DNA from 4 places in the Paenibacillus sp. 2003 genome. Region 1 is predicted to be linked to each of the others. Evidence: riboswitches for the same ligand, from Rfam matches in the RefSeq annotation. Region 1 holds a riboswitch; each other region holds the start of a gene.
The links. Region 1 has a riboswitch for cyclic di-AMP ahead of J2X75_RS29180 (resuscitation-promoting factor). Riboswitches for the same ligand answer to the same signal wherever they lie in the genome.
Positions count from the first base shown of each region.

Region 2: another riboswitch for cyclic di-AMP. It lies ahead of J2X75_RS10260 (3D domain-containing protein); the one in region 1 lies ahead of J2X75_RS29180 (resuscitation-promoting factor).
Region 3: another riboswitch for cyclic di-AMP. It lies ahead of J2X75_RS02895 (C40 family peptidase); the one in region 1 lies ahead of J2X75_RS29180 (resuscitation-promoting factor).
Region 4: another riboswitch for cyclic di-AMP. It lies ahead of J2X75_RS29770 (C40 family peptidase); the one in region 1 lies ahead of J2X75_RS29180 (resuscitation-promoting factor).

Region 1 covers NZ_JAVDTB010000014.1:50,829-53,912, reverse strand. Annotated here, with positions in the region: gene J2X75_RS29185 (TatD family hydrolase) at 5-775, shown strand; cyclic di-AMP (ydaO/yuaA leader) riboswitch at 1,017-1,270, shown strand; gene J2X75_RS29180 (resuscitation-promoting factor) at 1,544-2,728, shown strand; gene rnmV (ribonuclease M5) at 2,884-3,084, shown strand, end outside.
Region 2 covers NZ_JAVDTB010000001.1:2,380,768-2,383,851, forward strand. Annotated here, with positions in the region: gene lpdD (prenylated flavin chaperone LpdD) at 1-106, opposite strand, end outside; gene J2X75_RS10255 (polysaccharide deacetylase family protein) at 261-1,052, shown strand; gene J2X75_RS10260 (3D domain-containing protein) at 1,159-1,830, opposite strand; cyclic di-AMP (ydaO/yuaA leader) riboswitch at 1,833-2,029, opposite strand; gene J2X75_RS10265 (amino acid ABC transporter ATP-binding protein) at 2,247-2,969, opposite strand; gene J2X75_RS10270 (ABC transporter substrate-binding protein/permease) at 2,956-3,084, opposite strand, start outside.
Region 3 covers NZ_JAVDTB010000001.1:598,176-601,259, forward strand. Annotated here, with positions in the region: gene J2X75_RS02880 (hypothetical protein) at 1-167, shown strand, start outside; gene J2X75_RS02885 (hypothetical protein) at 287-505, shown strand; gene J2X75_RS02890 (carboxymuconolactone decarboxylase family protein) at 649-978, shown strand; gene J2X75_RS02895 (C40 family peptidase) at 1,051-1,515, opposite strand; cyclic di-AMP (ydaO/yuaA leader) riboswitch at 1,521-1,652, opposite strand; gene pelA (pectate lyase) at 2,072-3,034, shown strand.
Region 4 covers NZ_JAVDTB010000016.1:17,586-20,669, forward strand. Annotated here, with positions in the region: gene J2X75_RS29760 (c-type cytochrome) at 1-28, opposite strand, end outside; gene J2X75_RS29765 (GNAT family N-acetyltransferase) at 179-673, opposite strand; gene J2X75_RS29770 (C40 family peptidase) at 1,029-1,499, opposite strand; cyclic di-AMP (ydaO/yuaA leader) riboswitch at 1,503-1,640, opposite strand; gene J2X75_RS29775 (hypothetical protein) at 1,886-2,737, opposite strand; gene J2X75_RS29780 (M1 family metallopeptidase) at 2,748-3,084, opposite strand, start outside.

The sequences.
Region 1 (3,084 bases):
AGACATGATGCTGTTCGACACACATACACATCTGGATGCACCACAATTCGACGAGGACCGCGAGGACATGATTCAGCGTGCTGTGGATGCAGGAGTTGGTCGCATGATCAACATTGGTTTTAACCGGGAGACAATTCCAACCACAATGAAACTCGCTGAAACATATGACTTTATATATGCAGCTGTAGGGTGGCATCCCGTAGATGCGATCACAATGCAGGAGGGCGATTTGGAGTGGATTGCATCTTTATGCAAACATGAAAAAGTGGTTGCGATCGGTGAGATTGGATTGGATTATCATTGGGATACATCACCAAAAGAAATACAGCATCGCGTATTACGACAACAAATTGCTTTGGCGCGTGAAGTGAACATGCCGATTGTCATCCATAATCGGGATGCACATGAGGATATCATAAGAATTTTGCGTGAAGAGAAGGCGGGTGAGGTTGGTGGTGTAATGCACTCGTTCTCGGGCAGCTGGGAAACAGCGAAAAGTTGTCTAGATATGGGCTTCCATCTCTCTTTCGGAGGACCGATCACATTCAAAAATGCAAAGCAGCCCAAAGAGGTGCTGGCGAAGGTTCCTATGGACCGGTTTTTCATTGAAACAGATGCTCCATATTTGACACCTCACCCTTATCGTGGGAAGCGAAATGAGACAGCGCATGTACGTCTGGTTGCAGAGGCAGCAGCGGAAATTAAAGGCATTTCGGTGGAGGAAATTGCTGCAATAACAACCAAAAATGCCATGGAACGATTTGGAATTCGTTAAAAAAACGAGCAAATGAGGTGAAAAAGGCAGGTAAGCGGAGGTAATTTGCCCTTTGATCCAAATAAATCAAGAATATTACAATATTTTAACCAAATATTCAGAAAAACGTACTTGATCAACGCTTTACAACATGCATCAAAACAGGATATCATCTTTTCAGTGAATTGTTGTGCGGAAAATTGGACAGATGTTCGGGGGATGAACAAAGGGACACTTTCCGATGAAACAACATTACTTTCATGAATCAGTCTCGCTGAGTCTCCGTTAACGGAGAGCGGGGGAACCAATAGGGCTTAAACATCGGTGTATTTGGCCGATGCGCAACGTTCGCTGACCCAAAAGCAGCGAAGGGAACTGCGAAGCCGTATTTGATTTCTTCTTTGGGTCTCGGGGTGAATTCAAGGGCGTCCGCCATGAGCGGGTGACCTAAGATAGGGCGGCTCTCTTTCGCCCGAACCCGACAGCTAACCTCGCAAGCGGAAAAAGAGAGGCAACCTCGTGCATGAATTTCCGATATTCAAAATCATTCGGAAGCCACGAAAGAGTTCCTCTTACACTCTTTCTTTGGCTTTTTTGTTTTTGAATAAAAGAAATATTGTCATCATACGGTAGGTATTCAGGAGGATGACATCATGTTGCGAAGATTGATTCATGGTGCAGAACCGGATTATGTTGGTCCAATCTGTGTTCTGTAGAAAATTTGGTATAGTCACGTCAAAGACATCATGCATTACTTTAGACGGCGAGGCTATGAAGGAGGACGGAGAAGTGGGCACATTCCAACCAGAAGAGACCCATGAGTCACGATCATCCAGTAAGTCTTTCGCGTTGCGGTGGAAGCATGAGAACATGCGTCAAATGGCATTGATCGCGATTTTCTCAATTGCGCTTACAATCATGATCTTGTTAGTCGTTTACGGTCAGGCCGGGAAACAAATTTCACTGGTTATTGATGGCAAAGCTCAGGTGGTAGAGACTCGTACAGGAATGCTTCAGGAAATGCTGGAGGAGCAGTCGATCACAGTCAGCCCTCACGATAAGGTATCCATGTCCATGAACGGGGCGATTACAGATGGAGACCGAATCGTTATTGAGCGGGCCGTTCCAGTCAACATTACGGCAGACGGAGACACCAAGACTCTGTATACAACCGATTCATCGGTAGAAGATGCAATTCAAAAATCAGGTATTCAAGTTGAAAGTAATGATAAAGTGTATCCGGCGCTTGGAACTTCGATCAAAGCGGATATGAAGATTCGTGTAGTGCGCGTAACAAAGCGTACAGTGGATGTAGAACATCCGATCGCTTACAAAGTAATTAAAACGGCTGACCCTAGCTTGTACAAAGGGGATAACCGTGTCGTTGTGAACGGCAAGGAAGGCAAACTTGTACAGCACATCGAAAAGGTATTTCAGGATGGGGAATTGGTCTCCAAAAAAATGGTCGGCAAATCTGTCGCGAATAATCGTGTAGATAAAGTGATTGCTGTCGGCACCAAAGCAAAACCGGTCGTGAAAGAACCAGAGATTCAGACCGTATCGGCTCAAACTTCAACAACCAAAAAGGCTACAACAACGAACTCGAAGAAAACATCTGCCTCGGGCAGCAAAGTAATTACCGTATCCGGGACTTCTTTTAAATACTCCAAAGTACTTAAAAATGTATCCATGACTGCCTACTCTTCCGAAGAGCCTGGCATTGGAACTAAAACAGCTTCCGGTACTCGTGTAACGGAAGGACGCACCATTGCGGTTGATCCCAAAGTCATTCCAATTGGCTGGTGGGTATATATCGAAGGTCTGGGATTCCGTCGTGCGGAAGATACAGGCGGTGCCATTAAAGGCAACAAAATTGATGTGTATTATGACAGTGTGAAGCATGCCCTGAATTTTGGACGTAAGAAAGGCAAGACGGTCTACGTGATCGGTCCGGTGAAGCCGGAAGCGAACTAAAATCGTTTTACTTTGAAATGGGAATGCTATAAAATAGTTGCATGAATGATTCATGCGGAATATGCGGCGGAGGAGTCTGAATTCAGTCTCCCCCGCCGTTTGGCAGAGAAGAGGATATTCCTCTTCTTTTTGCGTTAGAAAGGAAGAAATGGAACATGATAAAAGAAGTCATTGTGGTGGAAGGCCGTGACGATACGGTAGCCATCCGTCGTGCCGTTGAAGCCGATACAATAGAAACAGGTGGATCAGCCATCAACCAACGCATTCTGAAGCGGATTGCGCTTGCTCAGGAGAGACGGGGAGTCATTGTACTGACAGATCCGGATCATGCTGGCGAACGCATTCGTAAAATTATT
Region 2 (3,084 bases), on a different contig from region 1:
TGGCTACGGCACCAATATGCGCCTTTCCTCCGGTAACGAGAAAAACCTTATCCTCTCCTGCTTCAATCACCTGTAAACGTATGGATTTCAAATCATATGTACTCATATCCTATCCACCTATCCTTTTCTATATGTTTTATATGGAGGAATTATGGCTGTCATAAGCTAAATCCGCAATGAAACTTCTCACACTACGCATATTTTATGAGACCCCCGGGCATACCAAGGAGAACGTCATTTTGGAAAAGGAGGCCGTTATTATGCGTGTACGCCTCATTATGCTGATGGTTATCGTTATTTTTCTCGGGGGATATCATGCTCCAGTTTCATCACGGGATGTTTCAAGCCCGTCAAGTGAATCAGTATCAGGTTCGGATTCTGCGGAAGAAGAACAACTGACATTGGGACAGTTACGTCAAAAATATGCCGATACGTTCAAAACGAATGGTCCTTCAACCAAGAAGGTTGCACTGACTTTTGATGATGTACCTGATCCACGGTTTACTCCACAAGTGCTAGATGTATTGAAGAAATACAATGTCAGAGCTACATTCTTCATCGTGGGTAGTCGTGCTGAGAAACATCCGGATCTGGTGAAACGCATCGTTAAGGAAGGGCATATGGTTGGTAATCACAGCTACAATCATCCTGAATTCAGTAAGCTGTCGATGAATGCCTTTCGCAAACAAATTTTACATACCGGAGATATTATTCGACGTTTGGCGGGATATACGCCCAAGATGATTCGGCCACCTTATGGAGACATTAATGAAGAACAGCTGAGATGGGCTGCCAAACAACACTATAGCATTGTGAACTGGAACGTAGACTCCCTGGACTGGAAAGGCCTTTCAAAGGAACAGGTGAAAGATAACATCCTGTCTGCCGTAAAACCTGGCTCCATCGTTCTGCAACATGCTGGAGGCGGTGTAGGATCAAACCTGAACGGCACGATTGAGGCTTTGCCTGAAATCATTGAGGAATTGCGAAAGCGCGGATATGAACTCGTCACCTTGGACGAAATGCTGAGATTGCCAAAGGCCAAAGATTAAGATGACCGTGATAGCAAATAAATGAGAATATTAAAAGGGTGCTGTTCAATCGCCAATTAGCGACAAGCAGACACCCTGTTTGAATTTGTTAGATGTAATTTACTTTCTACTTAAGAATATACAGCTCGATATCCTGGAAACCAAATGTGCTTACGGACTGTTTGCTACCCGGGATAAAGATATCAATCCGATGACCTTTGATTGCACCGCCCACATCACGCGCTGTGGCTACAAAAGCCTGTTTTGGCAATCCTGGATGGCTATGACCAGTTACCAGTACTTTGGTTCCGAGTGGAATTACACTTGGATCAACTGCAATCGTACCCAATTCAAGGTCATTTCCGAAATAATCGACTGCACCCCAGCCTCCATTTTCAGACGGATCTGCAGAGTATGCCGTTGCTTTCACGTTCACAGCTTTGCTGTAATCGAATGTTTTACCCCAGGCCTGAACCACTTTGTTATCTGCATTAACGTCCAAGCTCGCTGTGGTAACTGTTTTGGCTTGGGTCTTGCTCTCCGTCGCCGCGGCAGCTACATTGTTTGCCTTACCGGGAATCGTAATTTTCAAACCACCATAAATGTTGTAAGGTGAAATGTCGTTGTTTGCTTTAACCAACGTGTTCATTGCTACTCCATATTGTTTTGATAAGGTGTAGAAGGTATCCCCTTCTTTGGCCACATGAACTGAATCGGCGTGAGCCGGAACGGCTTGAATGAGCATTGCTGTTGTCAATAATGCTACTGCTGTTTTGGCTATACGTTTCTTGTTAATCATGGTCTTCCTCCCTCATTATGCCTGCGAAGTTAGTTGTCGGATTCGGATGAGGAGCCCACCCTATAGGTTCTTCATTACATTTGAAACGTTATGTACCCCTAATTCACCCCAAGCAGTGTGCTGTAGATCTTCCCCCTGCACAATCTGCATCGTTACATCCCCCGCACTCCCTGTCCGGAAGTTTCGGCAGAGTTCAATATATCACAATTTTGTAACCTGAACTTGTAGTAATTCTTGCCAAATGGTTTTTAGCATGTCATCAACTGTAAGAATACTGGATAATTCAGAAAATTTGGGCGAACCGACTTCTTTATATTTGGTAACAGAAAAGTTACATTTCGAATCTTTAAGTGATTAATGCGCATAAAAAATAGCGTTACCGACTCGAAGTCAGTAACGCTATTTGATTACTTCGTTTAGAGTACTTTGGCAAGAAAATCACGTGTACGTGAATTTTTCGGTGCTCCAAACACCTCATCTGGTGTTCCCTCTTCTACAATAACCCCGCCATCCATGAACAGGATCCGGTCTCCCACTTCACGTGCAAAACCCATCTCATGCGTTACGATGACCATGGTCATCCCGCCTTCTGCAAGACGTTTCATGACATCCAGCACTTCACCGACCATCTCGGGGTCCAGTGCCGAAGTAGGCTCGTCAAACAGCATCACATGCGGCTGCATGGCCAATGCTCTTGCAATGGCGATCCGCTGCTTCTGTCCACCGGACAGCTGATTCGGGAATGTATCTTTTTTATCGTACAAGCCCACGGTGTTAAGCAGATCAGCGGCAATTTTCTCCGCTTCCTGAGTGGATTGTTTCTTCACTTTAATCGGAGCAATCGTGATGTTTTGCTGTACCGTTTTGTGTGGGAACAGGTTGAAATGCTGGAACACCATGCCCATTTTTTCCCGAGTTGCATTAATGTTGTGCTTCGGATCGGTGATTGACACGCCTTCAAAATCAATCTCACCCGAGGTAGGCTGTTCCAACAGGTTCAGACAACGTAAAAAAGTACTTTTACCTGAACCGGAAGGGCCGATGACCACAACAACCTCACCTTTGCCAATCGTCACGTTAATGCCCTTAAGCACATCGTTATTACCATAAGATTTGTGTAATTGTCTAACGTCTATCACTTGCACTCAACTTCCTTTCCAGTCGTCCCAGCAGCTTGGACAAAATGAACGTCATTACAAAGTAGATGGCTGCTGCAATCAAAAATGGACTCAATCCTTGGTACGTAATGTTTTT
Region 3 (3,084 bases), on a different contig from region 1:
GGTCAGAATTACTGACGATTGTAGGCTTGTGCGAAGAGTTGTCCTTCTCTTGGAAAGAACAATTTACACCGCATCAAGTGGAGTACCTTGAAGAACGTGTGATGTCCGCCAAAGTGCTTGATTTTTGGTTCGAGAAGAACGACAGCAAAGAGCACGCGCAGCGGTAACTTTCAGTCGGGACATAATTTCGAATGACATGACAGTCCGATACAGTCACGTGAGACCTAAATGACATTTCATTTAGGTCTCTTTTTGTAAATAAATTTGGAATATAGGAGCCATGAAGATGATCAGTGATACAGAACTGGACGCCCTGCGTCTGTCAGGTGAGAAAGTAAGAGTAGTACGGGACGAGCTGGAATCTAACGATGTAACCGGGATTGTTGTTGCCTGGGATGGCGAGCAGGTACTTATCCGGCGTCAGAATCGACGTGTAGTTAAGCTGGATCGCAGTTACAAATATCAGCTGTTCAGCGAGCCTCGCCAGAGTCCACTTGGTGAGTAATAGCTTATAATTATGGCAGAGCCATGAGCGTTTAAATGTTTGGAATTACCATGATTTCTTGGCATAATTGACTCACTCGGGAGAGAAGATAGGTACAGTGAGGAAGATCTGTAACTATAAGCCGAGAGGGTGTGCTACAAGCCATGACATTGATGAATGATAAAGTTCATGCCTACAAGGATCAGATTGGAGCATTAAGCGATGTACTGCCAGGTGTGGTGAAGTCGTATCATGAGTTTACCGGAGAATGTTTCCAACCTGGCGTGATTGATGCCAAGACAAAACAGCTAATTGCGCTTGGGATTGGATTATTCGCCAACAATGAGGTATGTACCTTCTACCATGTAGAAGAAGCCCGTGCCAAGGGAGCAACAGATCAGGAGATTATGGAGACCGTTGCGGTGGCCGGAGCTGTTGGAGGAGGACATGCCCTGTCTCAGGGTGCGATGCGAGTGCAGAAGGCGCTGCATTAATAAGCAATACAACATACATTTTAAGTACAAAAAAGGCATCCGGTTAATAACCGATGCCTTTTTGTATGTGAATTACATTTTACCTAACATTTTATCATACATAAACTGTCCAGTTACCCGACGTGCTGTTACGTAACGATCATTGAAGTATGGATTCGATAACTTCGTGATGCTTACACCTTTACTGCTGGAGGCATGAGCGAATTGTCCGCCGCCGATATATACACCTGTATGTGAAATGCCTTTGCCCATCGTATTGAAGAACACCAGATCACCTGTGCGAATGTTGCTTTTCGATACAGGCGTACCTGCTTTGGCTTGCTGCTGTGAAGTACGTGGCAATTCAATGCTGTATTTGTTGAAAAGATATCTCATAAAACCAGAACAGTCGAAGCCGGCTACAGTCGTGCCACCCCATTTGTAAGGTATACCTGTCATGTTGTTCACTACGGAGTTGATACTGCTTGCCTCTGTGCTTGTTGCCCCGGATGTAAATAATACAGCTGCTCCAAAAATGGAGATAATCAGTTTTTTCAAAATCAATGTTCTCCCTTCGATGCCTACGGAGTTAGCTAAGGGTTCGGTAGAAGGTTCCCTATATTTCCTATGTATAAGAATAATTCACCCAAATTGGTTCCCCCGTTTTCAAACATGAAACTCGGCAATGAATAATTAAGTTTTTGTAACTATTTGAAACTATATTGCATAAATGCGTAATTGTCAAACCCATTTAAAACCCTTCGTAATACCTCAATGTTAGCGGAATTAAGGTTTTTATATGAAAGAAGGGATCAAGTTTGGGAATCATTCATGACAAAAACGTCATTAATGATTCGTTTAAGACGAATTTGGATAAATAAATAGGTTTGTCATGAGTTAAAAGAACTATCCCGTTATGTAGAATTAGAGAGATTATATTCATTAAGTTGCATATATTGACAAAAATCGATTTTTTGCATATTATCTGATTATCCAATCCACATATTGGATTTAAATTGATTTTATTATGCGATAAATACAAATAAAGGAGGTTTGGGGGCGTATATCATAGGTAAAGTAGAAGTGGAAGATTTATAAAAATGAACATAGGAGAGTGTTACATTTGAAAGCGAAGAAAATAATTACTTTTGTCCTGGCATGTACGATGGTGTTCTCAGCAGTTGGAATGGCAGTTCTTCCTGTAGGGACGGTATCTGCTGCGGATGCATCGGGTACTACAGCGAGTATTTCTGATATTTTGAAGAACCAGCTGCCGGATGGAGGTTGGAGAAAAGATTATAAACAGACAAGTGGAGAGTGGGCGAAGTCCACGATTGACAACAAGGCTACATACTCAGAAATTAGAAGATTGGCGAAGGAATTTAAAAAGACAAATGATCCGCGATACTCCACAGCTGCAATCAAAGGAATTAACTTTTTGATCAACATGCAGTATTCAAACGGCGGATGGCCACAAGTTTACCAAAGCTCCGGATATCACAAGCACATTACCTACAATGATGATGCCATGATTAATGTAATGATCATGCTGGATGAAGTAGCAGCACGCAAAGGTGATTTCTCGTTTATCGACAGCACACTTGCTAACCGTAGTAAAAATTCAGTTGCCAAAGGTGTGGAGGCGATTTTGAATACACAAGTCGTTTCAGGTGGTAAGCTGACAGCATGGGGACAACAACATGATTCCAGTTCCCTTAAACCAGCGAGCGCAAGAATCTACGAAGTGCCATCGCTGACAGCTGGAGAGAGTGTAACGATTGTTAAATTTCTGAAAACCAGACCTGCTAACGCTAAAATTACCGCATCCATTAAAGGAGCGGAGGCTTGGTTTAACAAGGTGAAAATTACGGGGTATAAATATGAAAGAGCTAATGGAGATAGTAAAATTATCGCTGATTCCAAAGCTGCACCAATTTGGGCACGCTTCTATGAGATAGGAACGGATAGACCAATCTTTATTGGTCGTGACGGGGTAGTTAAATACAAATTAAGTGATATTGATAAAGAAAGAAGAGGCGGTTACGCATGGTATGGCAACTGGCCTTCCAAGCTGTAATTTGCAGTATGCTTCCGTTTTAATGAACCAAGCTATTAATAGTTAAAGGT
Region 4 (3,084 bases), on a different contig from region 1:
ATACTCCGCTCATGATCCATTTGTGCATCCCTTATGTCCCCTCCAGAATGAAAGATCATCTAACCTGAAACTATCCATATCATTATAACGGAACCTGTACTGACATCATAGCATTTTGTGGGAAATTTTTGAACTAATCACATAACAAGGCGCAAATTTGGTTGTTTTGCAATGGATTTTAATCACGAGGCCCTTCATAAACCATACAGTGAAAGGGCTTTAAGCCGCTTGGGGTCTGTCGCTCGTATGTATCCTGGGTGACAAATCCACTCTTCAGATAGACTTGAATGGCACGAGCATTCCAAGTGAGCACTTCCAGATCGATCTCATTCTTCGGATTTCGGCGAATGGCTTCCTGTACAATGGCCGTGACAAAAGCTGTGCCTTGACCCTGACCACACAGCTCTGGATGCATGCCAAGGCCAATCCGGGTTACCCCTTGAAGTGGGAAGTATTGAGCAAACCCACATATACGATCGTTCTGATCCAGGACGATCGCATATTGCTCTTGCCGCAGCTGTGCATCTCCGAATTCCACTTCCAGAGCTTTCATCTGCTCCCAGGGGAGCCAGCTGTAGATATTGTAAGGCGGGTCATACTGCCAACTGCAGATAAGCTCCGCATGTTCTTCTCGCATGGGTACAACGTGAAACGTCACAGGGGTTTCCTTCATACACCTGCATGCTCCTTTCCTTGAAACAGAACTCTTTGTCCACTCTACAAAAGAGATGTTCATTTAGCAAGTCTTCCTTCCCAAGAAAAAAAATGAAACAAAAGTTCCGGTAATTCCGTTTATATTATAACGGGATGGGTAAAAACATCATAAGGGCACGGACAAACGAACGCAAAATGGACTTGCTGATGTCGCAGGATATACCCCGAGTATAACTTGTAATATAAATAAGGATTGAAGCACAAAAAAACCGCCGGATACATTCCTGCGGAGAATGTACCGGGCGGTTCTGTTATGCTTCTTGCTTCGTTCCAGTATGGTTAATGGTTACAGCATCATGTTGCTCAGCTTGTCCCTAGTCAAGGGCCAGTGATTCATATGCGTCCGTGCTCATAATCCGTTTCGCGCCAACATAACGATTGGCCCAATAGTTTTCACTCAATGCACTGATCGTAACGCCTTTGGAAGAAGAGGAGTGTGCGAACTTTCCATCCCCTACAAAGATTCCTACATGGGATACGCCTTTACCTGTTGTATTAAAGAACACCAGATCGCCAGCTCTCATTTCCATGCGGGATACGGAATCGCCCATGTCGAATTGGGAACTGGATTGGCGTGCCAAATCAATACCCAACTTGTCGAATACATACCGTGTAAATCCGGAGCAGTCAAAGCCGTTAAGCGTTGTTCCCCCACTTTTGTATGTAGTTCCCATTGCTGAATCAATTACTGTGTCCATCTTTGAATCTGCGAATGCGCTACCTGCACCAAGCGATAAAGCGAATGTGATGCTAAGTACAGCTGCGGTTAATTTCTTCTTGAACAAGAGATATTCCCCTTCCAACGCCTGCGAGGTTAGCTTAAGGATTCGGTTGAAGGTCCCCTATGATCCCTCTGTAGCAAGATCAATTCACCCATAACTGGTTCCCCCGCTTCCCAGGTGCCAGGAATTTGGCTATGCTAGTTATGCACCTGCGAAATCAAGAAATGACGATTTAATTTTAAGTAGTTACAAATATGAATGTAAAGATTACAAAGTTGTTACTAAAAACTCACTGCGATTATTGTAACAGAGGAGTACGGCTTTGGCAACGTTTAGCAACAAATTTAGCAAAAAAAACCTCGACCTTTGACGGGGAAAGGTTGAGGTTTGCCTATTTATAAGTACATATTAGGCCATGAGTTTAACATGTGATGGTAACAATTTTTAAACTATGTGCTCTCACCTTTGGATATTTTGGACTGCCATAATCGGAAATGGCTGCATATTTTCCACAGACTTAATAGACATCTGGCAAGTGGATACGTCTGTTGTAGTATAAGTCCGGTAAGTCCCGTTAATAACCATGAGGCTGAAGTGAATGCCCCAAAGACGAGCAGGTGTACTCCGCCCAGCAGGAGTGCAATGCCGATTACAGCGGTGAGATGACGCAGTGCAATCCAGAGTGCTTTGAGAGTACCGTGAGCCCCGCCTTCTCCTTCTGGTGCCGACACACCGAACTGCATGTAGAGTATGGCATGGTGGATGATCCAACCATATACAATCCAGGCAGCAACATAAGGTATACCAGGCAAAAGTAATTGAAGGGAATGAAATCCGTCCATGAGAATCGAGTAGAGCTTCGGTATGAGCCAGTAGGCGGGCAGAAGTATCAATAAAGTACGTATGGTGTGGAGCAGCAGCATCGGTTTCCACAGATTTTTGATTCCGCGGACAAAGGGGATGCGCTCTTCTGTAGAATTAAAGTGCTGAAGTGAGTAGAGCAGTCCTGCCTGAATGAGGGGGCTGATCAACATGCGAACCAGCAGCATGCCCCCTAGAATCCATAGATAACGATGAACCTCCGGATGGGTAGACAGGTTAAGTTGACTTTCCATTTTGAACAAAAGTGTACTCAGCTCCCCTGCATCAGCATCTGGATAGCGCAGGAGCAGTGGGATGACAGCCGATTGTACCATTCGATAGAAGAAATATCCCCAAATGAGTTGATAGAGAAATAAGAGTGCGGCAATGAACATATGCTGACGGACGAGAAACCAGCCTTCACGTATTTTCGCTTTCACCGTTTCCACCTCACCATGACAGACCTCCGAATATGGCTTCTATTAGTTTGGTTACACTCATGCTCCAGCGGGACTTCGCCCGCTCATCCAGTCCGGATTTCAGGAAATTGTTCATATGGCGGTTCTCCAGCACGATCGTGTACAGGGGATCGGTCATGGCCCAGGATACGGGGGATGTGTGAGTTAATTTATAGGTAATGCGGTCTTCTTTGCCATCCCATTGCTTGGTGAGGATATGTCCATCTTCAAAAGCAATTCGAACAGGAACGGCGTTGTAATCACTCCCTCTTTTTGCGATCGTCACGGATGACTCGTACAATGTTTGGCCGTCTTTCTGTACAGGCGTA